2 regions of the Lysinibacillus sp. COL-1 genome follow, and region 1 is predicted to be linked to the other one. Evidence: riboswitches for the same ligand, from Rfam matches in the RefSeq annotation. Region 1 holds a riboswitch; the other holds the start of a gene.
What was found. A riboswitch is a leader RNA that binds a small molecule or an ion and turns the genes downstream of it on or off. The one in region 1 is predicted to bind cobalamin.
Positions count from the first base shown of each region.

Region 1 (9,000 bases):
AAAGAATTCTCTTTAAATAACAAAGAGCATGCTTTTTATGAAAACATGCTCCCATCTTAACTATTAGGTTATTACAGTCTAACCTTAACCTCTGTACCGTCTTGTGCCTTGACATCTACTAGCACGAGCCCTTTATAATTTTGTAGTTCCTTGATAATAGGCTTGAGCATTTCTTTGTCAATGAATGGAAAGGAAAAGTCGATTTTTTTTCTGTCGAAGTATGCCTTTGTCCATTTGTTGACACTTTGCTGAATCCATTTTGAAGTCAAAATGGAAAGAACAATGGTTAGCACAGCATATGGAACAGGAACGGTAAAACGAACGTCTTTTGCTTTCACTTTTACATGCATCATAAGTCGCCTCTACTCAATGAAAACTGAAACGGTATCTCCGTTTGCCGATTTTATGTCCACAATTTGTCCATCTAATTCATTTTCGATGGCTTCAAGAAGAAGATTGATATCGATATCTTTCACGTATTTTTCCGATTGCGGAATACTCGCAGCGATACTGTGTCCAGCCATTAACACAGCCTTGACAAGTTTTATAGGCAAATTCACAGTGACATTATCATTTTCAGTGGACACCACACGAACCTTTAACGTTTTATCTAAATACTTCGTTTTTTCCAGAAATTTATTACCTGACTCCTCTTTCTCTTGTAACACTTGAATCAGCTCTGACCCTTTATCAGCATCAATTTTTCCCTCTTGAATCATGGTTAACACTTTAGTAATTTCCTCTTTCATGTAGCATTCCTCCCTATTCGTCTTTTAAGAGTTTTATGGCCTCATCAGTTGTTATTTCGCCATTTTCCAACATGCTTACAATTTTTTTCTCGTCTACTTCATTTTTCTTCTTTTGGACATAACCAAGGGATGAGATAATGTCATTTAGCTTGCCTCGCACAGTTGGGTACGAAATGCCCAGTTCCTTTTCTACTTCCTTAATATTCCCTCGACATGTTAAAAATACTTCCACAAAATGAAGCTGATCCTGTGATAAGGATGCTAGCTTCGACAATTCAAACTCATTTTCAATCGTCGTTTGACAATGAGAACACTGTAACTTCGTAATTTTCAATGTTTTACTGCAGACAGGACAATTTGTGATTACTTGATAAGCCATAGTGAACTCCTTCCTTTAAGTTAAATTGATTATATACCAAATAATTTAAAAAAGTAAATAATAAAATTAATTTATTCAATGAAAATATCAATAAAGTTAATTTGTTAATTAATATTATTAATAAAAAGAAAAACGCCATTCTAATGCAAAATGGCGTTTCTTTAATAGATGACTCTTACTAATGTTTGGAGCAAATGAGGTAATCCAACTGGCCCCTATCATTACCTTTCCCCAGCCCATACCTCCATGACCATTGTATACGTGTTTTCTATATTATGATCATTTCGTTTTATGTTTTCTTTCTCGCGGGTGTGAAGGCAAAATAGCATGATATAATTGTTGTGAAGCGGGATGCTGATATGCTCCATCCTTTCCAATCTCCTCCACTAGCCGACCATGCTGCATGACAAGGATACGGTCTGACATAAAACGTGTTGCCTGTAAATCATGCGAAATGAAAATGTAAGCAAGCTGTCGCTCTTTTTGAAGTGTTTGTAGTAACTGTATAATCTTTTTTTGTAAAATCATATCAAGACTGCTAATCGCTTCATCTAAGACAATTAATTTTGGCTTTAGCGCAAGAGCTCTAGCGATGTTGACTCGTTGCTGTTGTCCCCCACTAAGCTGCGAAGGATAGTTTTGAGCCATTGCCCTCTCTAACTCTACACAGTCTAGTAATTCTCTTACTTTATGTTGTCGCTCTGTTTTGCTAAAATCTTCGAAATTCAGAAACGGTTCTTCGAGTATTTCAAAAATCGTCTGTTTCGGATTAAATGAATGATAGCTATTTTGAAAAACTGCCTGTAAATCTCTACGTATTCTTTTTTTATGCTTGCTTGGTGCTTCGTATAAATTGACACCTTGAAAGAGCAACTCCCCGTTTGTTGGTCGTTCGATTCCTAAAATAATACGACCTAATGTGCTTTTTCCTGAACCACTTTGACCGACTATTCCTAGACATTCCCCCTCCTGAAGTGAGAATGACACCTTCTGTAATACGGGAACTTCCTGCTTACGCTGGAATAGAAATGGTCTTTGAGCGTAATGCATATCAATATTTTTCACGTCTAGCAGCGTCATTTTTTCACCTCTAAAATAGCATTCTTGCTTGTAATAGTTTCTTTGTATAGGCATGCTGAGGTGCATCAAAGAAATCATAGACATTCGTTTGCTCAATGATTTTTCCTTGATACATAACAGCCACATCGTCAGCTAGTTCAGCAATAACACCTAAATCATGTGTAACAAGAAGTATGGCAGCTTCTGTTTCTACGCGAATACGATCAAATAGTGTTAATACTTGTTTTTGATTGATCGTATCAAGAGCTGTCGTTGGTTCATCAGCAATATAGAGGGAGGCTTGTAGCGCCAATGATAAGGCAATCATCACTCGCTGTAGCATGCCACCACTCAACTGAAAAGGATAATAGTGTAAAAGCTGCTCTGGATTTGGTAAATGCACTTTATGTAAGGCATCAAGAGCTATTTGTCTCATTTCTTTTTTGGTCAGCTTAAAGTGTGCCTTTAATGTTTCTCTGAAATGGCTTTCAATCGTTTGGATACGATCGAAGGCAGCGGATGGATTTTGCAAAATCATCGAAAGATGCCGCCCACGATATGCTCTTAATTGAGTAGCCGAAACATTCATTAAATTTTCCTGCTGATAAAGAACTTCCCCTTGTGTCACCTGTGCGATAGATGGTAATGTTTGCATGATGGCATGGCAAAGCATGGTCTTGCCACTACCACTTTCTCCTATGATTCCTAAGACACGCCCTTTATAGGCTGTCAGATTGATAGTGGTTAATACATTTTTCTCCCCAATTTTGACGTTTAAATCTTTCACTTCTAAAACCTTCTCCATAACTTCACCTTTCACGAATCAAACTTCTTTAAACGATTGGCTAAATGATTAAACAATAACACCACTAGGACAATGGCAAGCCCAGGATAAAGCATTAAATCGGGATGCTGACGGATATATTGTTTCCCTTCATTTACCATCATGCCCCATTCTGGAATCGGCGACTGCACGCCCAGACCTATAAAGGAAAAGCCAGCGATTTCTAAAATGACTTTCCCGATATCTAACGCCACAATCGTGACAATAGCTGGCAGTATGTTAGGGATATAATGGCGAATGATTAATTTAATGCCTGTAGTGCCAGTAATCCTAGCAGCTTGAATAAAGTCTTTTTCATTCATCCCAATACATAAACTTCGAACCATTCTGGAGTAATAAATAAGCTGTGTAAAAATAAGGGCTATTAAAACATTTTTTAAGCTAGGGCCTAATACACCTAAAAGTCCAAATGCAAGTACCAGTGTCGGAAAAGCTAATAAAACATCACATATTCGAATAAATACCACATCGATTATACCTCTTTTCAACGCTACAAAGGCACCAAGTAGGACAGCTAAAACAATAGCAACGACTTGAATGAAGAGTGCTGATCCTAATGAATAGCGAATACCTAAAAGCATGCGAGAAAAGACGCATCTTCCTAAGTGATCTGTACCGAATGGGTAATCCCAGGAAGGGGCTAAAAATTTCTTAGTTATATCGACAGCTAACGGATCATGTGGCATTAAAATGGGTGCAAACAATCCCAGTAAGACAATGATTACAAGGAGGGATAAGCTAAATAACCCTAGAATAGGATCTCTTCTTTTTCGTAATCGCTTCATGTCAATCTCTCCTGTCCTTCATCATCAGATGAGGGTCCAATAGACGATGCAATACATCTGTGCATAGATTGGTCAACACATAGATCACAGCAATAATCAATACATAGCATTGTACAACGGGGTAATCCCTGTTCGTAATGGATTCGATTAAATACCTACCGAGTCCTGGCCAACTAAAAACTTGCTCCACAATTACAGCTCCACCTAGTAAACTACCGAGCGTCATACCTAATAAGGAAGTCAAAGGTATGGCAGCATTTCGTAACACATGACGTTTGAGGATTACAGAATTTTTTAATCCTCTTAGCTGCGCATATTGAACATATTGCTGCTGTAATTCTTCCTGGATAGTGGAACGAATAAACTGGATGAACAGACCAATGGTTGGCAATGCCAGTGCGAAGGCTGGTAAAACTAAATGAGCGAGTGTGCCCTTTCCGTTTGTCGGAAAGAGCCCTAATTTTAAGCTAAATAGATAGAGCAGTAGGAAACCTAACCAAAATGTTGGAATGGATACGCTCAATATGCTAAAGAATCTAATGATTTTATCGATGATGGCATACTTAGACAATGCACTCATAATCCCTAATGGTATACTGAATACTAAAATGAGGACAAATGCGGCAAGAGCTAATTCAATTGTTGCAGGTAATTTCGCGAATAGCTCATGTGCTACTGGTAATTTACTCACAAAGGATGTACCAAAATCTAGCTGTAAAACGCCTTTTCCCCATAGCAAATATTGAAGAACGAAAGGTTTGTCCGTCCCTAGTTCTTCGCGTAATGCCTGAACAGCTTCCTCGGTTGGAGCAACTCTTGCCAATCGTAGGATGACCTCAGCAGGCTCTATCGGTACAAAACGAATAAATACAAAGGTTAGGATGGAAACTCCTAGTAAGACAAACGGCAAAGTCAAAATTCTTTTTAAACAAAACATCCATGTCGATTCATACATGCTGTCACTTCCTACTCACTCCTATGATAAAGAGAGAGCTGTCTTTGCAAGACATACTCTCTCTTTTTTATTACTCTTTATCCATTTGTGCATAGGGAATATCATATTCAGATGCACGTGGAGCAAAATCCTTCATATATGGTTGATAAATTACATTATTTGTTTCGTAAGAGATAGGATAGAAAAGTGCTTGATCATGGAATATGGATAAAATATCCGTGTAAAGCTGCACTCGTTCCTCTTCATCTGTTCCCACTAATAATTGATGGATTTTCGTATCGATGTCTGTGGCGTTAGGTAAGCCTAATTTTGCCTCATAAACACCACTAGCATTTGGCGTAGCTGACTCATTTGCAAAGCTATGTGGGTCGGTTGGTGGTCCGTTTGTACGCCAGAAATTAATATCCACCTGATCATCCATTAATTTTTGAAGACCGACCATCACATCTGCACCTTCTAAATTCAACTGTACCCCTATTTTTGCTAGTTCACCTTGCATTAATTCCGCCATTGGCTTTTGGATTGCATCTGTTGCGATGTAGATTAAATCTAATGATAATGGTTGCCCGTTTTTCGAACGAATTTTTTCGCCCTTCTGTAACGTCCACCCTGCCTCATCTAGTAGTTGCTGCGCTTTTTCAGGATTATATAAGATTGGCGCTAACTCTATATTGGCATAAGGAATGGCATCCCAAAATAATGTGTTAGCCACTTTTTCTGTACCATGTGTAATACTGTCAACCATTTGTTCCTTATTGATAGCATATTGAATGGCCTGACGAACCTTTAATTCGGCTAACGGTCCCGACTGAGTATTGAAGAGTAACGCTTTCGTAGACAAAGGCTCAGAGGTAGCGGTTTTGTATTTACTGCTATCTTTTAAATACGTATAGTTATCTAAACTAATGATGCCACGACCATAAATTAAATCTAATTCCTCGTTTTCAAATGCTAATGAAATCGATTCTGAATCTGGGATAATTTTAACTTTAATTTGTTTTACGAGAGGCTTTTCTCCCCAATAGTTTTCGTTGCGACTAAATAAAGCATATTCATCTTTTTTGTACTCGGTTAATACCCATGGACCTGTTCCAATAGGTGCCTTGATCGAATCTTGTGTCGCATCTCCGGCTGGGAATCCATTATCCCCTAAAAAACGGAATGGTCTTACAAAGGCAAGCTCGTTTAAGACAGGATAATAAGGTTCATCTAATTGCAAGCGAATTGTAAAATCATCCACTTTCACAACCTCTTTCATATGGTTGACCATACCCATCCAAGAATGCATTTCCCGATCCGCTAATACTGCATTGAAATTACGAATCACATTATCTGCATTAAACGCAGTTCCGTCTGAATACTTAACACCTTTTCTTAAATGAAAAGTATAAGTAGTTTTATCTTCTGATATGTCCCAGCTTTCTGCTAGCTTTGGACTAACAGTTCCATCGTCGTTGTATTCCACCAAGGATTCATAGACCATCGCTTGTGCGGTCATTTGATTGGGTAAATATGTATGGGGGTTCAATGGGCCGACATCTAATGGCCACCCAATTGTTATCATTTTTTCATTTGTTTGCTGTGTTCCTGTCTCTCCCTTTTCTTGATCTGTGCTTGTACAACCAGCAAGTACGCTGAAAGTTAACACAAGGATGAAGGGAAGTACATACTTAGTCAATCTCATTTTTCTGTCTCCTATCTCTATTCGTGGTACAAATGAATCTAGTTATAGATAGATGGAAAGAAGGTATCAACAATGCGTTCAAATTTTTCGAGCTAACGAGTAGAAGTTGATTTGCATTGTGCAGACACCTTTTCAAAGTTTGTGATATCAGCTAGAGGCTTTAGACACACCGACATTGCCACAGGACGTGGTGCTTCTTGACGTTCAGAGGGCATTTAAACAGCCATTGACTATTTATCTTCTTCAGAAAAAGAAGTCTTCTGTATGTGCTACTACAAAAACATTTGCTGAATCAAACTAAAAAAACCTTATTCTAAAAAAGAATAAGGACAGAAAAACTTACAATGAGTAAGCCTCCATCCATCTCCCTATCTTTCGTAGATCATCAATGAATCTCCTTACAAGCAGGCATTCTGGCTCATGAATCATGATTTTGCTTCACCTTCCCAAGTAATCACTTAGTGGTATTTGAAACAAAACTCCTCATTTACAGCTGCGGGACAGCATGGGATTTACACCCATTTTCCTTTTAATTGAATGAAAGTCTTTTTCACTCAAACTTGTAATGATCGCTATGAAATTCGTTATAAACATAACATGCTCGATTGTTCACGTCAATTTTATTTTCTGAATATAATAAAAATCTTAAAAGAATGAAACAACAAAAGACCAGGTCCATTTTTTTCCTGGTCTTTGTTGTATTTCGGAGAGAAGATGTAGTAGTTGTAGTAGATTTATAAAATGATGTCGTTATCTCGAGATAGATTGTTGTACTTCCTGGCGTAATGTTTTCGTTGCAGCAACCATATTAGCTAAAGCTGCAACAGTTTCAGTTTCTTTTCTTGTTTTTAAACCACAATCTGGGTTCACCCAAAATTGATGGGGATCTAACACCTGTAAACTATCTCTCATAATAGTTAGCATTTCTTCATTGCTTGGCACACGAGGACTATGAATATCATAAACGCCTAAGCCAATGCCCTTTTGATAAGGTTGCCCTTGCAGTGATGTAATGAGCTCCCCGTGACTTCTTGATGTTTCAATGGAAATCACGTCTGCATCAAGTGCACTAATCGGTTCGATGAAATCGTTAAATTCGCAGTAGCACATATGTGTATGGATTTGTGTTTCATCTTTGACACTAGCTGTAGCCAGCTTAAAGGAATTAACAGCCCATTCTAAGTAAGCTCCCCATTCTTCTTTTCGTAGCGGTAAACCTTCTCTTAGAGCTGGCTCATCCACTTGAATAATTGAAATACCTGCGTTTTCGAGTGCCTCAACCTCTTTGCGAAGTGCTAATGCAATTTGATAAGCGACATCTTTACGTGACAGATCGTCTCGTACAAAGGACCAATTTAATATCGTCACTGGTCCTGTCAGCATACCTTTTACAAAGCGCTTTGTTAAGCTTTGAGCATAGGCTGACTCTTTTACAGTTATTGCTGAAGACCACGCTACATCTCCATAAATGATCGGTGGCTTAACACAGCGTGAGCCATAGGAAACGACCCATGCTTTTTTTGTAAAGGCAAAGCCAGTCAGCTTTTCACCAAAGTATTCGACCATGTCTGTACGCTCAAATTCACCGTGAACGAGTACATCGATATCTAGTTCCTCTTGTATCGTAATCCAGCGTTTTGTTTCCTGCTCTATAAATGCCTCGTAGGCTTCATTCGATAATTGTTTTTTACGCCAAGCATTACGATTCCTTTTCACCTCATCGGATTGTGGGAAGCTTCCGATTGTTGTTGTTGGGAATAGCGGTAACGCTAACGCTTGCTGCTGCATTTTTTGACGCTGAGCAAATTCACTATGTCGTTCAAAATCTTGCGTTGTCACAGTTTGAACTGCTTGATGAATCAACTTGTTTTGACGGATTGGATGGTTTTTTAGAGCCTCAATTGCCTTCATACTTTCAGAAAAATTATGCTGTAAGATACCCTCTGTATCTCGTCTACATTTAGTTAGCTCCGTGATTTCTACAATCTTTTCATCTGCGAAGGCTAAAGCATGCTTCAGAACAGGGTCAATCTCATTTTCAAGAGCAGTTGTGATCGGTACATGTTGTAGATTGCTGGATGGTTGAATCCATAGCTCTGCTGCATTACTTAAATGCTCAATTGCCTGAATTGTAGCATTGACCTCCGCTAAGTTGGAACGCCAAATATCACGTCCATTAACAACCCCGACTGCCAATACTTTGTCCTGAGGGAAACCATATTGACGAAGTGACGCCATATTTCCTTTATAGCCATGAACAAAGTCTAGGCCAAATCCTTCTACAGGCAATGTCATCAATGTTTCATAGCCGCATAATGCTTCAAAATAAGTTTGCAGCATGATTTTCGCTTCTGGAACCGCAACGGCTAACTGGTCGTAAATCTCTTGCACAAGCTTGATGTCTTCCGGATCAAGGGATGTGACAAGTGATGGCTCTTCTAGTTGAATCCAATTTGCACCTGCCTCCACTAATTCTTTTAATACTTGCGTATAGAGCGGTATTAGAGCTAATAAGTATTCAACCTGTGTGAATTTGCTATAGCCT
Region 1 covers NZ_JCAWSJ010000004.1:2,160,845-2,169,844, reverse strand. Annotated here, with positions in the region: gene AC6BKE_RS19105 (NUDIX hydrolase) at 1-16, shown strand, start outside; gene AC6BKE_RS19100 (hypothetical protein) at 72-353, opposite strand; gene AC6BKE_RS19095 (SHOCT-like domain-containing protein) at 363-749, opposite strand; gene AC6BKE_RS19090 (DUF2089 domain-containing protein) at 763-1,128, opposite strand; gene AC6BKE_RS19085 (ABC transporter ATP-binding protein) at 1,408-2,208, opposite strand; gene AC6BKE_RS19080 (ABC transporter ATP-binding protein) at 2,219-3,007, opposite strand; gene AC6BKE_RS19075 (ABC transporter permease subunit) at 3,004-3,816, opposite strand; gene nikB (nickel ABC transporter permease) at 3,818-4,771, opposite strand; gene nikA (nickel ABC transporter substrate-binding protein) at 4,842-6,455, opposite strand; cobalamin riboswitch at 6,842-7,034, opposite strand; gene metE (5-methyltetrahydropteroyltriglutamate--homocysteine S-methyltransferase) at 7,206-9,000, opposite strand, start outside.

Region 2 (21,924 bases), 1.2 Mb from region 1:
GTCCAGAGGAAATCATTGCCGAAGTTCGTGAGTTAGCGGCTGCGGGCTATAAAGAAATTATGCTGCTGGGACAAAATGTCAACGCTTACGGGAAGGATTTTGAGGATATCGACTATCGTCTTGGCGATTTAATGGATGAATTAAGAAAGATCGATATTCCACGTATCCGTTTTACTACGAGTCATCCGCGTGATTTTGATGATCATTTAATCGAAATCCTTGCAAAGCGTGGCAACTTAGTGGAGCATATCCATTTACCAGTTCAATCTGGCTCGAATGACGTCCTAAAAATTATGGCGCGTAAATACACACGTGAGCATTTCCTTGGTTTAGTAGACAGAATTAAAGCCGCAATACCTGAAGTAACATTAACAACAGATATTATCGTTGGCTATCCGAATGAAACAGAGGAGCAATTTGAGGAAACATTGTCCTTATATCGTGAAGTTGGCTTTGAGGCTGCATTTACGTATATTTATTCTCCTCGTGAAGGAACACCAGCTGCCAAAATGGTCGACAATGTACCTGAAGAGGTGAAAAAAGAGCGTCTTCAACGTTTAAATGAAGTGGTGGGTGAATACTCACGCAAAGCATTAGAACGGTTAAATGGTGAGGTTGTCGAAGTATTAGTTGAAGGTACAAGTAAACGACGAGACGATGTGCTAGCGGGCTATACGCGGAAAAATCGTTTAGTTAACTTTAAAGCACCAGCAGAAGTAATTGGTCAATTAGTAAAAGTAAAAATAATAGAGACTACATCTTATTCACTTACGGGTGAATTTGTGGAAGTCGTAAAAAATGAAAAGGTGGAAGCGTAAATGACACAAGTGTTATATACAAAAGAAGATTTAATTAAAAAATCACATGAAATTGCACATATGATTGCAAATACACCAGAGGTTGAATTTTTCAAAAAGGCAGAAGCACAGATTAATGAAAATCAACAAGTACGTGAACGTATTGCAAGCTTAAAAAGCTTACAAAAACAGGCGGTTAATTTCCAACACTTAGGGAAAGAAAAAGCATTAAAAATGATTGAAGATAAAATTGCTAAAATCGAGGAAGAAATTAATGCTATTCCAGTTGTGCAACAATTTAAAGAATCACAAGGCGATGTCAATGATTTATTGCAACTGGTATCGAATACCATCGCAAATAATGTTACAAATGAAATTGTTCGCTCAACTGGTGGCGATGTTCTTCGTGGTGAAACGGGTTCATACGTAGAAAATACTCAGCCAGGTAGCTGCTCTTAATAAATCCTCGAAATCAAAGCTCGAATGACAGCATTCGAGCTTTTTTCATGTCTTCTTCTATTGAAGCATTCCCATGCTATAGCAGACCTCTCACGGAAAAAGATTTGGACGATACTTTTCATTCTCTAAAAATATATGTTCACCCAATGGGCGCTACCTGCATATGATGGAGTGAAAAGAGTCGAAGGAGGAATTGCGCTGAAACGTTTACGACAAATCGTGACGAAAGCAGTAGTTGCCAAAGGGAAGAAGAGAACGGAAGAACGTGTAACATTATCACCAACAAATAAACCGACAAGTATTTTAGGATGCTGGGTAATCAATCATACTTGCTCTGCGAAAAGAGTCGGGAAATTTGTAGAAGTAACTGGGAAATTTGATGTCAATGTGTGGTATGCCTATAGTAACCATTCGAAAACAGCTGTGTTTTCCGAAACGGTTCACTATAAAGACAAAGTGAAGCTTCATTATCGTGAAGGTGAAATTAGCGTTGGTGATGATGTTCGTGTACGTGTGATACAAGAACCAAATTGTATTGAAGCGATTATCTCTCCATGTGGTACGAAGTTTGAAATTGTTGTAGAACGTGAAGTAGTTGTCGAAGTAATGGGTGAAACAACAATTTGTATTAGTGTCCATCCATTAGACTATGAAGAAGATTGGAGCTTTAATGATGAAAGTTCTTCATCCTCCTCATCAAGCTCCAGCTCATCTTCCAGCTCTGATGGAGAAAGCAGGTATGTGTTAGAGTCCTCATCGTTTCCTGATGAACGACCAAGATAAGTCTAAAAAACATCATTTTTTGATACATGCGAAATGCTAGCATCTTAAAAAAGGTGAAGGAAGCGTTTCGCATGTATCTTTTGTTATAATAAAAATATCTATATGGTAAGAGCGAGGTAAATAATTATATGACAACATATACACCAATGATGCAACAGTATCTACAGGTAAAGGAAGACTACAAAGATGCCTTTTTATTTTTTAGATTAGGTGACTTTTATGAGATGTTTTTTGAGGATGCCATCAATGCCTCACAAATTTTAGAGATTACATTAACGAGCCGAGATGCAGGCGCAAAAGAGCGAATACCAATGTGCGGTGTGCCGCATCATTCGGCTAAAAATTATATTGAAACACTTGTGCAAAAGGGCTATAAAGTGGCGATTTGTGAACAAACAGAAGATCCAAAGCAAGCAAAAGGTGTGGTCAAACGTGAAGTGGTTCAGCTTATCACACCCGGAACCATTATGGAAGGTAAGGCGCTTGACGGTAAAACCAACCATTTTATTGGGGCAGCAGAGCAATTAGATGACACGACATTTGGCTATGCCTATTTAGATTTATCGACAGGTGAAGCAGTGGCTTCTTCTATTGAAGGCGATGGAAAAGCCCTCTTAATGCAAATGCAGGCTTATGGTATTCGAGAGCTTATTGTAACGGATAGTTTACAGCTACTATTAGCAGAGCATGCCGTTCATGCTGGGATTGTGCTATCAGTTGAAGTGGATGAAATGCCTATGGACAAAGCAGCAAGCTATTTAGAAGCCGTACCCCAGCCATTACAAGTTGCCTGTCTTCGTTTGTTAGCGTATATCGATCAAACACAAATGCGCTCTTTATCGCATATTCAAGCTTTCACGTTTAATGAAATTAAAAATTATTTACGCATTGATTCTAGCTCCAAACGAAACTTAGAGTTGATTCAATCGATTCGTGGTGGAGACCAAAAAGGAACACTTTTATGGCTATTAGATGATACCGTGACAGCAATGGGTGGGCGAAAATTAAAACAATGGCTACATCAGCCGCTGGCTACTCGTACAGCGATTGAGGACAGGCTGGCGATTGTCACGGATTTATTGGAAGAATATTTTGTGCGCACTGAGCTACAAGCTTCCTTAAAACAAGTCTATGATTTAGAGCGTTTGGCTGGTCGTGTTGCGTTTGGCAATGTAGGCGGACGTGATTTAGCCCAATTACGTGATTCATTGCGCCAAGTGCCAGCTATTCAGCAGCAGCTGATGGGGGCAAATAAAGAGACGTTACAGCAATTAGGTGCAGTACTTGATACATGCACAGATGTCGAGGCTTTATTAGCAATGGCGATCACTGATAATCCGCCTATTACCATTAAAGAAGGGGATGTCATCCGTGATGGCTACAATGAGCGCTTAGACGAACTACGCTATGCTGCTCGCAACGGTAAAGATTGGATTGCCCAACTTGAACAAGAAGAGCGAATGAAAACAGGCATTAAAAATTTAAAAATAGGCTATAATCGAATTTTTGGTTACTATATTGAAATTACAAAATCGAATATTCATTTAGCTGACTTAACACGCTATGAGCGCAAACAAACGTTGGCGAATGCAGAGCGCTATATTACACACGAACTAAAAGAAAAAGAAGCATTAATTTTAAATGCAGAGGAAGAAAGCTTAACATTAGAGTACAATCTGTTTGTGGAAATTCGAGAGGCATTAAAGGCATATATCCCACGTGTACAAGCACTTGCAGCAAGTATTAGTGAGCTAGATGTTTTACTAAGCTTTGCAAGTGTTTCAGAAAAATATCGTTTTACAAAACCAGAATTTCATGGTGGACGTGCGCTCGAAATTATAGAGGGACGACATCCAGTTGTTGAAAAAATGTTAAATAAGCAAATGTATGTACCAAATGATTGTGTGCTAGAAGAGCAGCATAATATGATGCTTATTACAGGGCCGAATATGTCTGGTAAAAGTACTTATATGCGCCAAGTAGCCTTAATTGTTGTTATGGCGCAAATGGGCTGTTATGTACCTGCTGAAAAGGCGAGACTGCCTATTACCGATCAAATTTTTACGCGCATTGGAGCGGCTGATGATTTAGCAGCAGGACAATCCACATTTATGGTAGAAATGCTTGAATCACAACATGCTATTATGCATGCAACAAAAAATAGCTTGATGCTATTTGATGAAATCGGACGTGGCACATCGACTTATGACGGCATGAGTTTGGCACAATCGATGATGGAATATATTCATGATAAAATCGGTGCAAATACGTTGTTTTCTACGCATTATCATGAATTAACGGCACTGGAAAAGGATTTACCTCGCTTACAAAATGTCCATGTATCGGCTACGGAAAAAAATGGAACGGTTGTGTTCTTGCATAAGGTGAAAAAAGGAGCCGCTGATAAATCCTATGGTATTCATGTAGCACAGCTCGCACAATTGCCAGAAGAAATTTTAGCGAGAGCGCGTGTTTTACTGGAGAATTTTGAGGCTGGGAAAGAAGTAGTTGCTGAAACACAAGTAATGGCTGAACAACCCGTGCAAATGTCTTTGTTTGCAGAGGAAGAGCCGATTTCACCAGCCGAGGCAGAGGTGCTAAAAAAATTAGAAAAAGTCAATATTTTAGGCACTTCACCTATGCAGGCAATGAATATTTTATATGAGCTACAGCAAGAGCTAATCAACGTAAAAAAATAGATAAAGGAGTGATACGTTAGTGGGAAACATACAAATTATGGACGAGTGGCTATCCAATAAAATCGCAGCAGGAGAGGTAGTAGAAAGACCAGCTTCTGTTGTCAAAGAGCTAGTGGAAAATGCCATTGATGCGGGGAGTACGTCCATTGATGTTTTTTTACTAGAAGCGGGTCTCACTTCCATTCAAGTAATAGATAATGGTAATGGTATGGATGAAGAGGATGCATTGATGTCATTCTCTCGCCATGCTACTAGTAAAATTCATCAGGAACATGATTTATTCCGCATTCGTACACTTGGTTTCCGTGGGGAAGCATTGGCATCCATTGCTTCTGTTTCTAAAATGACGCTGATAACATCAAATGGTGAATCTGGAACGTATTTAGAGCTTGAAGGTGGACATATCCTAACACATAAGCCTGGCCCTTTGCGTAAAGGTACGGATTTAACGGTATCTCAGCTATTTTTTAACACGCCCGCACGCTTAAAATATATGAAAACTATTCAAACTGAACTTGGGCATACGATAGACCTAATGAATCGCCTAGCACTTAGCAATCCACAAATTGCATTCAGATTACTGCATAATGGTCAACAATTATTGCAAACCAATGGGCGAGGAGATGTGCAACAAGTACTGGCCGCTATTTACGGTGTACATAATGCCAAGAAGATGGTGCCGTTCCAAGGCGAATCATATGATTATCGAATTTCTGGCTTTGTGTCCTTGCCTGAGGTGACACGTGCTTCCAAAAATTATATGTCTCTGTTTGTTAATGGTCGCTGGGTCAAGCATTATTTAGTGCAAAAAGTGGTTGTGGATGCCTACCATACGTATTTACCCATCGAACGCTATCCGATAGTTGTCCTTTATATAGAGGGAGATCCTTATTTAACAGATGTCAATGTGCATCCTGCGAAACATCAAATTCGTTTAAGTAAAGAGCCAGAGCTTTTGAAATTAATCGAGGAAACCATCCGTGAAAAAATACGCAGCGTTATTCGCGTACCTCAGATGGAGAAGAAAGAAAAAAGTGTCAAACCTACTAATGAGCAACTTAATATTTGGAAGCCTGCTCCCAAAATAGATGTAGAGAAGATGCATGCAATTGTTGAGAAACTATATGATGTCCAAACCATTCAAGAGAGCAATCGTGAACAGTTGGTCGTGCCAGAGCCTGTACCTACTATGATAGAGGATAGCTGGCAGCCCGATCTGCGATTGGAGACTGAGACAGTTGAACAAGTAAGCAGTGTAGAACAACAAGAAGTAATTGAGAATGAGTCTACGAAAGAGCCATTTCCTGAACTAGAAGTAGTTGGGCAAATCCATGGCACATACATTGTTGCACAAATGGAAGATGGTTTTTATTTAATTGATCAACATGCTGCACAAGAACGCATTAAATATGAATTTTTCCGTGAAAAGGTCGGTCAAGTCAATCCGCATGAACGTCAAGCATTATTGCTTCCACTAACTTTCCACTATGCGGCCGATGAAGCACTTATTTTACGAGAATACAAGCATGAGCTAGAAGCTGTAGGTGTATTTTTAGAGGAATTTGGTCAGTCATCTTTTGTTGTACGTGAGCACCCAAGTTGGTTCCCACAAGGGGAAGAGCAGGAAATCATTGAGGATTTAATTGAACAGGTGCTAACAACGAAAAAGGCCGATGTCAAAAAATTACGTGAAGCAGCGGCGATTATGATGAGCTGTAAAAAATCGATCAAAGCCAATCATTATTTAACAAAAGAACAAATGGAAACATTACTACGAGATTTACGTAATGCAGATAATCCATTTACATGCCCTCATGGACGTCCAGTGCTTATTCATTTTACATCGTATGAAGTGGAAAAAATGTTCAAACGGGTTATGTAGTGACAAGGGGGAAGTTGAATGGGCGAATTTATTTTAGCGATTGATCAAGGAACGACAAGTTCAAGGGCTATTTTATTTAATAAAAAAGGTGAAATTGTTCATGTCGCACAAAAAGAATTTCAGCAAATTTTTCCGAAGGCTGGCTGGGTAGAGCATAATGCAAATGAAATTTGGGGTTCTATTCTAGCCGTTATTGCGGCGGTCTTAACCGAAAGTGGGCACGAAGCAAGTGAGGTACATGCCATTGGCATTACCAATCAACGCGAAACGACAGTTGTATGGGATAAAAAGACAGGTCAGCCCATTTACAATGCGATTGTCTGGCAATCGCGCCAAACACAGGACATTGTGAATACCTTAAAAGATCAAGGCCATGAAGAGCTTTTTCAGCAAAAAACAGGGCTACGCCTAGATGCTTATTTTTCTGCAACAAAAATTAAATGGATTTTAGATAATGTGGATGGCGCACGCGCAATGGCAAACAATGGAGATTTGCTATTTGGGACGATTGATTCTTGGATTGTTTGGCGATTATCAAAAGGAAAGGCTCATGTAACCGACTATTCAAATGCAGCTCGAACATTGCTTTACAATATTCATGAATTGCAATGGGATGATGAGCTTTGTCAGCTTTTAGCTATTCCAATGTCAATGTTACCTGAAGTGAAAAATTCATCTGAAATATACACGGAAACAGCACCAAGTATTTTCTTTGGTGAAAAAATTCCGATTGCAGGGATTGCAGGTGATCAACAAGCCGCTCTTTTTGGTCAAACTTGCTTTACAAAAGGAATGGCTAAAAACACTTACGGTACTGGCTGTTTTATGCTATTAAATACAGGCCAGCAAGCAGTGACCTCTGAAAATGGTTTACTGACGACTATTGCTTGGGGGATAGATGGAAAAGTGACCTATGCATTAGAAGGTAGTGTTTTTGTAGCAGGGTCAGCAATCCAATGGCTACGAGATGGGCTACGTATGATTCGTACTGCTGAGGATTCCGAAACCTATGCTAAAAAGGTGAAGAACACGGATGGTGTCTACATTGTCCCTGCCTTTGTTGGTCTAGGAACTCCTTATTGGGATACAGATGCTCGTGGTGCCATTTTTGGCTTAACACGAGGAACATCAAAAGAGCATTTCATCCGGGCAACACTTGAATCATTAGCCTATCAAACAAAGGATGTACTGGATGCAATGGAAGAAGCAGCGGGTACCCCGATTGAAGTACTCCGTGTCGATGGTGGGGCTGTTAAAAATCAGTTTTTAATGCAGTTCCAAAGTGATGTTTTACAGCTACAAGTTGAGCTAGCACAGCTTAATGAATCAACAGCACTAGGTGCAGCCTATTTAGCAGGTCTTGCCACAAACTTTTGGCCAAACCAAGAGACCTTATCTGCATTATGGATGAGTGGCCAAACCTACCAACCACAAATGGAGGACGAGCAAGCCACAGCTCTTTATACTGGCTGGCAAAAGGCTGTAGAGGCCACACGAATTTTTAAATCATAGCTATTGGGGGAGAAAGGTATGTTTTCATTTGAGCATCGTCCAAAAATTTTATATTATCTAGAGCACTATAGCTTTGACGTATTAGTCATTGGTGGTGGTATTACAGGTGCAGGAATTGCATTAGATGCCGCATCAAGAGGCCTTTCTGTCGCATTAATTGACATGCAGGATTTTTCAGCTGGTACGTCGAGCCGTTCAACCAAGCTGATTCACGGTGGCCTACGTTATTTAAAGCAATTTGATGTGGGTGTCGTAGCGGAAGTGGGGCGTGAACGTGAAATCGTTTATGATAATGCGGTTCATGTCACAACGCCTGAAAAAATGCTATTACCTTTATATAAGAAGGGCTCACTTAGTCCGTTTACAACATCTATAGCATTAAAGGTTTATGACCGCTTGGCGGGTGTCAAAAAACATGAACGTAGAACAATGTTAAACGTCCAAGAAACCCTAGCATTAGAACCTTTACTTAATGAAGATGGACTTGTGGGTGGAGGGTATTATGTTGAATATCGTACGGATGATGCACGTCTGACGATTGAAGTATTGAAAAAGGCTGCAGAATATGGAGCATTGTGTCTCAATTATGCAGAGATGACGGAATTTATCTACAAAAAGAAAAAGCTTGTTGGCATTAAAGTGAAGGATCATGTTACGGGAACAATACTCGATGTACATGCAGCACAAATTGTCAATGCTACAGGCCCTTGGGTAGATGACGTACGACACAAGGATAAAGTAACAGATAACAAGCAATTACGTCTGACAAAAGGCGTTCATATTGTCCTCAACCAAAAGGATTTTCCACTGAAGCAAGCTGTTTATTTTGATATTCCTGATGGACGTATGGCTTTTGCAATTCCGCGAGATGACAAAACCTATATAGGGACAACGGATACAGTCTTTGAGGGAAATCTTGTACACCCTGTTGCTACACAGCAAGATGTAGATTATTTAATTGAGGCTGCTAAAAAAGTCTTTCCAACTGCTACTATTACAAGAGAAACGATTGAATCATCCTGGGCAGGAGTACGCCCGCTCATTTATGAAAAAGGAAAGGACCCTTCTGAAATTTCAAGGAAAGATGAAATATGGACAGCGCCAAGTGGTTTAATGACAATCGCTGGCGGTAAGCTCACAGGCTATCGTCAAATGGCTGAAACAATTGTCGATAAAATTGTAAAAGCTCGTCGCTATAAGCATGCAAGTGCTTGTTTAACACGTGAGCTCTCACTGTCTGGTGCAAAAGGAATCAACGCGATTAATTTCCCTGACTATATGGCTTATAAAGCACGAGAAGGTGTACAATACGGCTTAAATTATGATGAAGCCAAACAGCTTGTACAAAAGTATGGCACAAATGTAGATGGATTATTTAATCGTGTTAAATTTTTACATGAACATGGCAGTACAATGCCTCTAGCTTTACACGCTATGCTACTGTATGGCATGGAAGAGGAAATGGTCTATACACCGAGCGACTTCTTTATTCGTCGTACAGGCTTGCTTTACTTTGATATTGAGGCCGTCAAGCTTTATAAGCAGCAAGTAATTCAAGTGATGCAACAACACTTGAATTATACGGAGGAACAGAAACACAAGTATATGGCTGAATTAGAGCAAGCCATTAAGGATGCAACAAATTTTGTGAAAAAAGGGGAGTAAGGGATGGAGCGTTATATTCAAATGTCGGATGGACATTTTGTCTTTACTCGAACATTGGAGCCCACAACGCCATGTATTGGTCATATTCACATTTTGCATGGTATGGCAGAGCACAGTGGTCGCTATTTAACATTTGCTAAAACACTCAATACGGCAGGCTATGTAGTGACGATGCACGATCATCGTGGTCACGGTGAAACGGCAGCCTATAATGGCACGTTAGGTTTTTTTGCTGAAAAGAACGGCTTTGAGCGTGTGGTAAAAGATGCCCATGAAGTGGTCACGCAATTACATGCGCCTTACGCAAATGTACCATTCATTATTTTTGGTCATAGTATGGGGTCATTCATTACTAGACGATATATTCAACTGTATGGTGAACAAGTAGACAATGTTATTCTCTGTGGTACGGGAAATGTGACAGCCCTGCATGCTGTTGGAAATATCGTAGCCAAGGTATTAGCTAAGGGGCTAGGGAAAGAAACTGAAAGTAAGTTGCTAAATCAATTGAGTTTTGGTAGCTTTAATAAACAGTTTCCAAATCCAAAGACGGCCTATGACTGGCTATGTTCTGTCCAACAAGAGGTGCAGAAGTATATAGATGACCCATATTGTGGCTTTATTCCAACCAATCAATTTTTTGTCGATTTAACAACGGGCTTTGCAACACTTAATCGTAAAAAAGAATTAGCAAAAATGAGAAAAAATCTTCCTATTCTCTTGATAAGTGGAAGTAAAGACCCGGTTGGCGAACAGGGGCTGGGCGTTTACACAGTTGCTGAACAATTGGCAACAGTAGGAGTAAAAGATGTAACGGTTTATTTATTTGAGGACAAACGGCATGAAATTTTAAATGAAGACAATCAAGAAGCGGTCTTTCAAGTATTATTACGGTGGTTAGAAAAATATGATAGAAACTAAATTACAGCAGGCAGAGGTCGTAGCGATTGTAGGACCAACTGCCTCTGGTAAAACAGCTTTAAGCATTGAACTGGCGAAAAAATATAACGGTGAAGTCATTAATGGCGACTCCATGCAAATTTATAAAGGACTCGATATTGGGACTGCTAAAATTAAGGAAGAAGAGATGGAGGGCGTACCACACCATCTACTCAGTTTTTTAGAGCCGACAGAATCTTTTTCAGTAGCGGATTATCAAAAATTAGTCCGAGCAAAAATTGCAGAAATCCAATCTCGACAAAAATTACCCATTATAGTAGGTGGCTCAGGCTTATATGTACAAGCGGTCCTCTATGATTTCCAATTTACTGATGAGAAAGTTGATGAGGAAGCACGAAAAGCCTACTATGATGAATTAGCAAAGCTTGGCCCTGAGGCAATGCATAATAAATTAAAACAACTAGACCCTCAAACAGCGGAGACGATTCATCCAAACAATACGCGTCGTGTCATTCGTGCATTAGAAATGCTGGAATTAAGCGGTGTATCCAAAGCAGCTGAAGCACAAAACCGAGGGGAAGTACCTCTTTATAAGCATGTCATTTTGGGGTTAGGTCAAAATATGACCCGTGAAGTGCTTTATGACCGCATTAACCGTCGTGTTGATTTAATGATGGACAATGGCCTTTTAGAAGAAGTCAAAGGTTTATGGCAGCAAAATATTCGAAATGTGCAGTCCATACAAGCAATTGGCTATAAGGAATTGTATGATTATTTGGATGGCAAATGTACCCTCGAAGAAGCTATTGATAGCTTAAAACAAAATTCACGCCGCTATGCAAAAAGACAACTTACCTATTTTCGCAATAAAATGGATGTCCATTTTATTACGACGGATGAACAATTATAATAATTAAGAAAAATTTCTAAAAATTACTAATTGATAAATTGGTAGAACATGCTACTATAGGAGTGAAGAGGTAGAAAGTTAGTGGGGAGGCTATTTGATGAAATCAATCAACTTGCAAGATACGTTCTTGAACCAACTACGTAAAAACAGTGTTTTTGTAACTGTATTTCTGTTAAATGGATTTCAGTTAAAAGGGACTGTGAAATCATATGACAATTTTACAGTTTTATTAATGGATGCTGAAAATAAGCAGCACCTAATCTACAAGCACGCCATTTCTACATTCGTTCCAGCAAAACAAATAGAGTTTTTAGAGACAGAAGGATAAAAAATTGTTAAACAGCTTGTGTTCACCACACTGGCTGTTTTTTTGTTACAAGCTATAATGTAAGTGGAATTTGAAATTTTGGAGGAAAAAAGTTCATGAAATCAATGGAAACAACACAATTACTAGAACGATTAGATGCAAATGAGGACCTATATATTATTGATGTACGTGAAGAGGATGAAGTAGCACACGGCATGATTCCTGGTGCCAAGCACATTGCCCTTGGGACAATCCCAGAACGTTTAGAGGAATTAGACGTAGAAAAGCCATATATTGTTGTTTGTAAGGCTGGTGCTCGTTCTGCTAATGCATGTGCTTATTTAGAAGCGCAAGGATTTGATGTAACAAATCTTGAAGGCGGCATGCTAGCTTACGATGGAGAATTAGAATTTAAATAAATGACATAATGAAAAATAAAACCATCCATAGCATTTTTGTGACAGGTGAAAATGGATTTCCGTTGCAGGCTACTTGCTTTCCTGGTAGCGAGCGCCGAGCCGCTTCCTCTGCTACCGCTCCGTTTAGAGGCTCGCCTGTCTCACTATCCCACGGGAGTCAAGTAACCTTCCATTCCAATGCATAAAAATGGTACCTTTTTAGCAAAGGTGTTCACTACTCTTTATGGAGGGGTGTTGTTACTTACCACTTCTTCACATTGAAAATAAAGGGCTATCCTTTCTCTCATTAGACAAATAATGGGCTATTTTGTTCACTACGGTTCGTATGAAAGAGAAGGAAAAGCCACTTTTACATATGGTTGATTGGAGTGGAGCCAGTGTCACTCCTAGGGGATTTAGCGTCACAGAGGGGACCTTGGAGCGAACGCAGTGAGTGAAGCGGCTCATCATCGGACGCCCCCTGAAAGGACGCTGGTGGAACGGAAATCAACCTCTCGCTTTTCAAAGTGGCTGTTTCTATCATTGACATCACCTTTTTTATATACTTATTTTCGGAGTGTGTTCATGATGAGGCTGAAATTTTTTTCAAAGTTAATATACGGATTCACATTTTTTTGCCCACGAACCTTTAAAGCATAACTGGAAAAATTTAAACCAGCACCATATATTTGTAAAGCACCATTCGCAAGATCCCCATTTTGAAGAAGTTCAAGACCATCTTTTAAGAAATTTTCACTCTCATCGAAGTGACATTCCGTCATGTATTTATCCCCGCTATAATATAACTTCAAATTTTCGATGATTATATTCGCTGTTTCGTTACTTATACTAGCATCGACATTCATTAATAACTGATTGATTGGTTTCACTAACTGAGCGTAGTGACTATCATAATTTTCACAAGTCTCCGCAATAGCATTTCTCAATTCTCTTGCATTCATCCTAACTCCTCCTCAAAGAAAATTTATGACTTACCTTATATTGTACATACTCATAATAGTATGAAGGGATTAGTGACCCCTTTCTTTATAAAACTTACTCTTTAATTTTCAGAAATATGTTACAATTATGTAGGTGAAGGAGGGATTTTGTATGTTTTGTTCAATAGCACCCCCAACAATGTCTTTACAGTAGAATCTACTGTTTAGGCATACAATAACAGTTTGCTCATTTTCAATAGATTCTACTGTATAGGTTAATACTTTATACGTAGAAAGTAGGTATTTGTAATGAGCGGAAAATTAGCATTTGTATTATCCATGATTATTTTTGGAGCAGTTGGTGTTTTTGCCAAGTATATTCCGTTATCTTCAAGTGAAATCGCTTTTTGGATGAGTTTAATAGGTGCTTGTTTTTTAGTAGTGATTTTTATTTATAAAAAGAAAAGTTTTTCGAAATTAGAGATTATAAAAAATAAGTGGAAATTAATACTTTCTAGTATCGCCTTGTGTGGGAACTGGATTTTTTTATTTCAGGCTTATAAAGCAACAACGATTGCCAATGCTGCATTGAGTTATTATTTTGCACCAGTACTCGTTATCTGCTTATCTCCAATTATTTTAAAAGAGAAGCTAGTTGGCAGAAAAATAATGTATGTCTGTGTGGCTCTTATCGGACTATATTTGATTGTCCAAAGTCAAGGCACTGGGGACAGTGAGCATTTTATAGGCATTGTCTACGGTCTTATCGCGGCATGCTTTTACACAGCGCTAACATTGACAAATAAATTTATATGCGGCTTAAAGGAACCAGAAAATACAATGATTCAACTTTCTTTAGCAGCATTTTTCCTTGGCTTCTATCTACTTGGAACTACAGGATTTCAGGTCATGAAAATCAGTTTTGAGTCAGTCCTATTCTTAATTACATTAGGCATTGTCCATGCAGGGGTTGGATTTTTATTGTTCTTTTTAGGCATGTCACAGTTAAAAGGACAAAGTATAGCCATTCTTAGCTATATTGATCCACTGACATCATTAGTAATTTCCACGATGATTATAGGTGAAAAAATGACGCTTCTACAAATAATAGGAGCGGTCCTATTATTAGGCTCAACATTGCTAAGCGAAATAGAAAAAGAATAGGTAACCGAAGAAATGGTACAAGGCGAGTATTCTAATATTGACAGAAAAAATACGCTGTCGTAGATTATAAATAGTTTAATAAAAGCATTAGGTGCCCAATAGGGAGAATAGGGAATAAAGTGAAAAACTTTAGCGGACCCGCCACTGTATAAGGGAGTGTCATCGTAAATGCCACTAGCGAATCGCTGGGAAGGCACGATGATATGTTGAGCTTGAGCCAGGAGACCTGCCTACTTGCTTCAGAAGTATATAGATGATGGAAAAGTCTGTAGTTTATTTGTCATGACAATAAACTACAGACTTTTTATTTTGTCTTCATGTAGAACGAGAGGAGAAACAATAATGCAATTATTACAAGACACGATTCAAAATATCCAAGAGGCTGATATGAATAGTATGGACCAAGCTAGAAAGCGAATTGATGCGCTTTGTAAGCCCCCAGGTAGCTTGGGTAAACTAGAATCACTTGCCGTACAGCTTTCAGGCATAACAGGACAATTATATCCAATGGTCGATAAAAAAGTGATGATTGTCTGTGCAGCAGATCATGGCGTTTGTGAGGAAGGCATAACAACGAATCCACAAGATGTTACGGTCTTTCAAACATTAAATTTTCCTAAGGGAGGTACAGGCGTTTGTGCGATTGCGGGCATTACCAATGCAAAGGTAGTAACAGTAGATGTTGGGGTAAAAGAAGATATTCCGCTTGATGCAGGTGTCATCATTCATAAAATTAAGCATGGCACAGATAACATGGCACAGGGCCCTGCTATGTCAAGAGAAGAGGCTATTCAATCCATTGAAGTGGGGATTCATGTGGCAACAGATGAAATCACAAAAGGAGCCAACCTACTTGGAACAGGTGAAATGGGCATTGGTAATACAACGCCGAGCACTGCCATATTAGCTGCTTTGACTGGCTATGACCCTATTGAAATAACAGGGTTTGGCGCAGGAGTTGGTCAAGGAGGGATTGCTCATAAAGCAGCAGTAATTGAAAAAGCAATTACTCTCAACAAACCCAATCCTAACGATATCATTGATGTTCTAGCTAAAGTTGGAGGGCTAGAGATAGGGGCTATGGCTGGTATCATGCTGGCTGCCGCAAGTCACCGAAAACCTGTTATTATTGATGGTTTTATTTCGACTATTGCTGCGCTTATTGCTTATCAAATTGAACCGAAAGTAAAAGACTTTATCATACCTTCCCATGCTTCAGAGGAACCAGGGGCTAAAATTGCCGCATCATTACTTGGTGTAGAGCCAATGCTGCATATGAACATGCGATTAGGCGAAGGCTCTGGTGCTGCTCTAGCCTTTCCTCTTTTAGATGCTGCTTGTTCTATGATGAAAAATATGGTGACATTAGAAGAAGCCATGAATCTTTTGGCTAAATAGTTACTGAATAACAAATAAGCGCAAATAGTTAATGAACTCTTTGCGCTTATTCATTTTTTTATCAATTACAGTATCTATGCCCGATTCAACCTTCGCAAAGGCAAACGCCACTTCATCATATAGGAAAGAATGCGTAATGCTGTAATCACTGCAAATAATACATAAAGGAAAATGTCTCCAGTCAAAACTTCAAATCCGATAACAAGCCCTGCGAGAGCAGCCCAAACACCATAGACTTCATCACGGAGAACTAGTGGCTTCCGTCTAGCTAATAAATCTCGCACAATACCACCACCTGAACCTGTTAAAACAGCAGCTACAACGACTGCGCTAATTGGCATATCTAGCTTCACGGCATAGAGTGCACCTTGAATAGCGAACGCGGATAAGCCAATGGCATCTGTGAAGTTGCCCCAACGATGCCAATGCTGAATCAGATGATGCGGGAAAATAAAAAATATCGTAATCGCAGCTAGTGCAATTTGAAACATCATATCCTGTCCCCATAAGGTTGTGACAGGCAGCCCGATGAGTAAATTTCGAATAGCTCCTCCACCAAAAGCAGTGACAATACCGAGTATATATACACCGAATAAATCGTATTCTTCTTCCATGGCAATGATTGCCCCAGAAATAGCAAAGGCAATTGTTCCAATAATACTAAAAACCTCCCAAGCCATCCCTTTCACCCCTTCTATCAATAAATGAACTTCTTTTTTTAAAGTTAAAAGACTTTTTTTGACGTAACAGAATCTATGAATTTAATAGCCAAAATCAGTCATTACATACGCTTCTTGAAGTAAGTCCGCACATTAGCTTAGCGTAAAATTCGCTTAGAAACAATAGGCAAGTTTTGCAGGGGTTCATACAAATTGATAAGATGTTATTGAAATAAAGAAAAACATTCGTCAAAAGCGTTGATATACCAGTAGTTATTTAGGGAATTCTAGAATGAGTGAAGTCAATTTAGAGAGTCGATAGATCTTACTGATTGAAATGCGGGACAATTGTGAAATGGAGAAGAAAAGAATGACGTTTACATCTAATTTATCAGCACAAACGCTATCCTTAGCGTCAAAAATAGAGGAGCAAGTTCGACCCTATCATGCAAAGGTAGAAGAAATGGCGTTTTATAATCAACAGAAGGTGCTAGCAGCATTTCGCAAGCATCAAGTAAGTGACTATCATTTACATCCATCCAATGGCTATGGCTATGACGATGAGGGACGCGATAATTTAGAGCGTGTTTATGCGGAAGTTTTTGGGGCGGAGGCTGCCATTGTACGACCACAAATTATTTCAGGAACACATGCAATCACGCTTAGTCTATTCGGTGTCCTTCGTCCTGGTGATGAGCTGCTTTATATTTCTGGTCAGCCATATGATACATTGCAATCCATTGTTGATGGTGGTAACAAAGATACCGGTTCACTGAAAGATTATAAAATAGGCTATCGACATGTGGATTTAGTGGAAAATAAAGCAATTGATTGGGTAGGTGTAGAAGCAGCCATTACTACGCAAACAAAAATGATTGCCATTCAACGTTCGAAAGGCTATGCGACACGTCCATCCTTTACGATTGCAGAAATTGCTGATATGTGCGTAAAGGTGCGCAAATTAGCCCCACATGCCGTTATTTTTGTAGATAACTGCTATGGTGAGTTCGTAGAGGCGAAGGAACCTACAGAGGTTGGTGCTGATTTAATGGCAGGCTCACTCATTAAAAACCCTGGTGGAGGATTGGCGAAAATTGGTGGCTATATTGCTGGCCGTGCAGATTTAGTAGAGAAATGTGCGTATCGTATGACATCTCCAGGTATTGGGGCAGAGGCAGGGGCAACATTAAATACATTAGGAGATTTTTATCAAGGATTTTTCCTAGCCCCACATGTCGTATCACAAGCCTTAAAAGGTGCGATCTTTACAGCAGCTATGCTGGAGGAAATCGGAATGAGCACTTCTCCAAGCTATGATGCAAATCGTACGGATTTAATCCAATCCGTTTCCTTCCAAACTGCACAGCAGATGATTGCCTTCTGTCGTGAAATACAAGCCAATTCTCCAATAAATGCCCATTATGCTCCAGAACCAGCTTATATGCCTGGTTATGAAGATGATGTCATTATGGCTGCGGGAACATTTATTCAAGGCTCCAGCATTGAGCTGACAGCAGATGGTCCAATCCGTCCACCATATACAGCCTTTATCCAGGGTGGACTAACATATGAACATGTTAAATTTGCTATTTGTAGTGCTGTTCAAGCCATTCAAAAAAAGTAATATGAAAATAAATAAACCTTAAATTTGAATAGTTTTTTACAATTTTCTATCGGATTGAAAAAAATAACGCCTTACATGTTAGGAAACCTCACATGGTTGGTTGACAGTGAAAAAATTTCGTTATATGATAAGCGGGTATTGGAGGAGGACTTAAATGAGTCGTGAAATTAGACGAACTATGCCGTTATTATCAATGAGTATTGTGATGCAATTAACTGAACTCTCGGCACGACAAATTCGTTATTATGAAGAACACCATTTAATTGAGCCGCACCGAACAGAAGGCAATCGTCGCATGTTTTCATTAAATGACGTCGACACATTGCTTGAAATTAAAGACTACTTAGAGCAGGGTATGAATATGGCGAAGATTAAAAAATTATTTGCTAAAAAGAAAGATCCTGTTGCTACAGATGAACAAGATTTAAGTGATTCAGAATTACGCCAAATCATGCGCGAAGAAATGCGTCAAGCTCAGCGCATGCAAAAATCATCCATCCGACGAGGGGATTTATCTCGATTCTATTAATAAATAGGGTAGGGTAAACATAAAAGCTAGACAAATTATAGGAGTGTGGAAAACTGTGGGTAAATACACAAAAGAGGACATTAAACGTCTCATCGAAGAAAAAAACGTAAGCTTTATTCGTTTACAATTTACAGATATTCTTGGCACAATCAAAAATGTTGAGATTCCTGTAAGTCAATTAGACAAAGCATTAGAAAACAAAATGATGTTTGATGGCTCATCTATTGAAGGTTTCGTTCGAATCGAAGAATCTGATATGTATTTATATCCTGATCTTGATACTTTCGTAGTATTCCCTTGGACTTCTGAAAAAGGGAAAGTGGCACGTCTCATTTGTGACGTATACACTGCGAAAGGCGAACCATTTGCTGGTGACCCACGTAACAACCTAAAACGTATTCTTAAAAAAATGGAAGATATGGGCTTCTCAAGCTTCAATTTAGGGCCTGAGCCAGAATTCTTCTTATTCAAATTAGATGCAAAAGGCGAACCAACGTTAGAAGTAAATGACCATGGTGGTTACTTCGACTTAGCTCCAACAGATCTTGGTGAAAACTGCCGCCGTGATATCGTATTAGAGCTAGAAGAAATGGGCTTTGAAATTGAAGCATCTCACCATGAAGTAGCTCCAGGACAACACGAAATTGACTTTAAATATGCCGATGCTGTTACAGCTTGTGATAACATTCAAACTTTCAAATTAGTTGTTAAAACAATTGCACGTAAACATGGCTTGCACGCTACATTTATGCCAAAACCATTATTTGGTGAAGCAGGCTCTGGTATGCACTTTAACGTGTCACTATTTAAAGGTAAAGAAAATGCATTCTATGATGAAGCTACAGAATTAGGTCTTTCTGAAACAGCTATGCAATTCATGGCGGGTGTTCTTGCACATGTACAAGGTTTCACAGCTGTAACAAATCCAACAGTAAACTCTTATAAACGTCTAGTACCTGGTTATGAAGCACCATGTTATGTAGCATGGTCTGCGCAAAACCGTTCACCACTAATTCGTATCCCATCAGCACGTGGACTTTCAACTCGTGTAGAAGTACGTTCTGTGGACCCTTCAGCAAACCCATATTTAGCAATGGCTGTTATTTTAGAGGCAGGTCTTGAAGGTATTCGTCAAAACTTAACGCCACCAGCAGCTATTAATCGCAATATCTATGTGATGTCGGAAGAAGAGCGTCAAGCTAATGGTATTGAAAACTTACCAGCAGCACTTGATGATGCTTTAACATTACTTGCTAAAGATAAAGTAGCGCAAGCAGCTTTAGGTGAGCATATTTACGCAAACTTTAAAGAAGCAAAAGAAATCGAGTTCGATATGTACCGTACAACCGTTCATCAATGGGAACGCGATCAATATTTAAAAATGTACTAAGAATTAATAAAAATAAAAAAACGAGTGCCTCTTCACTTGGAAGGTACTCGTTTTTTTGTCTATAGTTCCAGAGCATGATAGGGCAGCATGGCACCCCATCGTTATTGTTAACGGCCCATATGTTTACGATGGTGTGGCATATGACAAGGGTTAGGTGGCATACCGCACATTGTATGTGTTTCACAGCATTCATTAACAACAGACTCTGTGCATGGGAAATAGTATTGATGATCAATCATATGTTTATTTACTGTTGTGACATGTGCTGGTTGTACATGTGGAACAACCGTATGGATATAATTTGTGCGAACATATTGCTCTGGTGGTAAAAATTGTGGTGGATCAAATTGCGTTGGCATTGTTTGTGGCGGACAGCAGTGTGGACCTTTTGCCGGATGGCGTCTTCGTTGAAACATGTTATTACCTCCTGTTTTGATAAGTTGTAGTTCATTATTAAGATATGAGATATACGTCGATAGGGTCTATTTATTTGCCTATTATTGAATAGGTAAATCTAACAAGTCGCTGAAATGGTAGAAAATCTATAGCTGGTTAGATACATATTGGGTGAAAGAAGCAGCTACTGAAAGCCTCTCCCAACATCAAAATGACATTGCTTAGAGCTATTGTTTTAAATAAATGCCATGAATTTTAGTCAATTATCTATTACACCTCAGCATCATTGCGACGAAATTTTCATAATAAATACAAAAATCCTACACCTTCTAAACTATATGGGAGGGAGCTGTAGGCTAATCAAGATAAAAAATTATTAAAAAAGTATGTTTTTTGAAAAAAAAGATATTGTCAATAAAACGGTCGTACAGTATACTCTTTAATTGATAATGAATATCATTATTGATTATATTTTAGGAGGAAATGTATGTCGAAATTATCACTACGCAATAAAAATGTTTCTATTCTTTTTGCGCTATTCTTAACATTCTCACTTTTATTGGTGGGATGTGGAGATAAAGCATCGAACGGTAGTAGTTCACAAGAAAATGACAAAGCAGAAGAAAGTAACACAGAAGAATCTTCTAGCCGTGAGATTACACATGCTATGGGAACTACCACAATTGAAGGAACACCTACAAAAATCGTTACGCTATACCAAGGGGCTACAGATGTAGCAGTAGCGATGGGCATTAAGCCAGTGGGGGCAGTAGAATCTTGGGCTGAAGCACCTTTTTATAATTATTTGAAAAAAGATTTAGATGGCGTTGCGATTGTTGGACAAGAAACGCAACCTAATCTTGAAGAAATTGCAAAACTTAAACCAGATTTAATCATTGCATCGAAAGTGCGTCATGAGGAAATTTATGATCAGTTATCACAAATTGCACCGACTGTTGCTCATGAAACGGTTTTTGATTTCAAGGGAACAGCTGAAATGATGGGTCAAGCAATGGATCAGGAAGAAAAGGTGAAAGAGTTACTAGGAGATTGGGATACGCGAGTTGCTGATTTCCAAACAAAAATTCAAGAGAAGCTTGGCGATAAATGGCCATTCCATGTTTCAGTTGTTAACTTCAGAGCAGACCATGCACGTATTTATGTAACAGGATATGCAGGTTCTATATTGTCAGAGCTTGGCTTCCAAGGTCCTAAAAATTTAACAGATGACTCATTGGAAATCGTGAAACTAACGGATAAAGAAAGTATTACACAAATGAATGCCGATGTTATTTATATGTTTATGGAAAATGATGACGCAGTCAAGAAAAATTATGAAGAGTGGACAAAACATCCGCTATGGAAAGAGCTTGATGCTGTGAAGGCAAATCAAGTTTATCAAGTAGATGAAATTAATTGGAATCTAGCTGGTGGACTTATTAGTGCTAATTTAATGCTAGACGATATTTATGACAAGTTTGAATTAGAAAAATAGTAAAAGAGACTAGGGC
Region 2 covers NZ_JCAWSJ010000004.1:964,325-986,248, forward strand. Annotated here, with positions in the region: gene miaB (tRNA (N6-isopentenyl adenosine(37)-C2)-methylthiotransferase MiaB) at 1-818, shown strand, start outside; gene AC6BKE_RS12880 (YlbF/YmcA family competence regulator) at 819-1,256, shown strand; gene cotE (outer spore coat protein CotE) at 1,392-2,039, shown strand; gene mutS (DNA mismatch repair protein MutS) at 2,168-4,738, shown strand; gene mutL (DNA mismatch repair endonuclease MutL) at 4,758-6,620, shown strand; gene glpK (glycerol kinase GlpK) at 6,639-8,132, shown strand; gene AC6BKE_RS12905 (glycerol-3-phosphate dehydrogenase/oxidase) at 8,151-9,797, shown strand; gene AC6BKE_RS12910 (alpha/beta fold hydrolase) at 9,801-10,718, shown strand; gene miaA (tRNA (adenosine(37)-N6)-dimethylallyltransferase MiaA) at 10,705-11,607, shown strand; gene hfq (RNA chaperone Hfq) at 11,705-11,935, shown strand; gene AC6BKE_RS12925 (rhodanese-like domain-containing protein) at 12,031-12,333, shown strand; gene AC6BKE_RS12930 (hypothetical protein) at 12,879-13,274, opposite strand; gene AC6BKE_RS12935 (DMT family transporter) at 13,563-14,417, shown strand; cobalamin riboswitch at 14,490-14,665, shown strand; gene cobT (nicotinate-nucleotide--dimethylbenzimidazole phosphoribosyltransferase) at 14,760-15,815, shown strand; gene AC6BKE_RS12945 (trimeric intracellular cation channel family protein) at 15,890-16,495, opposite strand; gene AC6BKE_RS12950 (methionine gamma-lyase family protein) at 16,845-18,098, shown strand; gene AC6BKE_RS12955 (MerR family transcriptional regulator) at 18,253-18,627, shown strand; gene glnA (type I glutamate--ammonia ligase) at 18,683-20,017, shown strand; gene AC6BKE_RS12965 (CotD family spore coat protein) at 20,125-20,433, opposite strand; gene AC6BKE_RS12970 (ABC transporter substrate-binding protein) at 20,901-21,908, shown strand.
Region 2: it holds a riboswitch for cobalamin, as region 1 does, so the genes downstream of both, cobT (nicotinate-nucleotide--dimethylbenzimidazole phosphoribosyltransferase) here and nikA (nickel ABC transporter substrate-binding protein) in region 1, are expected to answer to the same signal.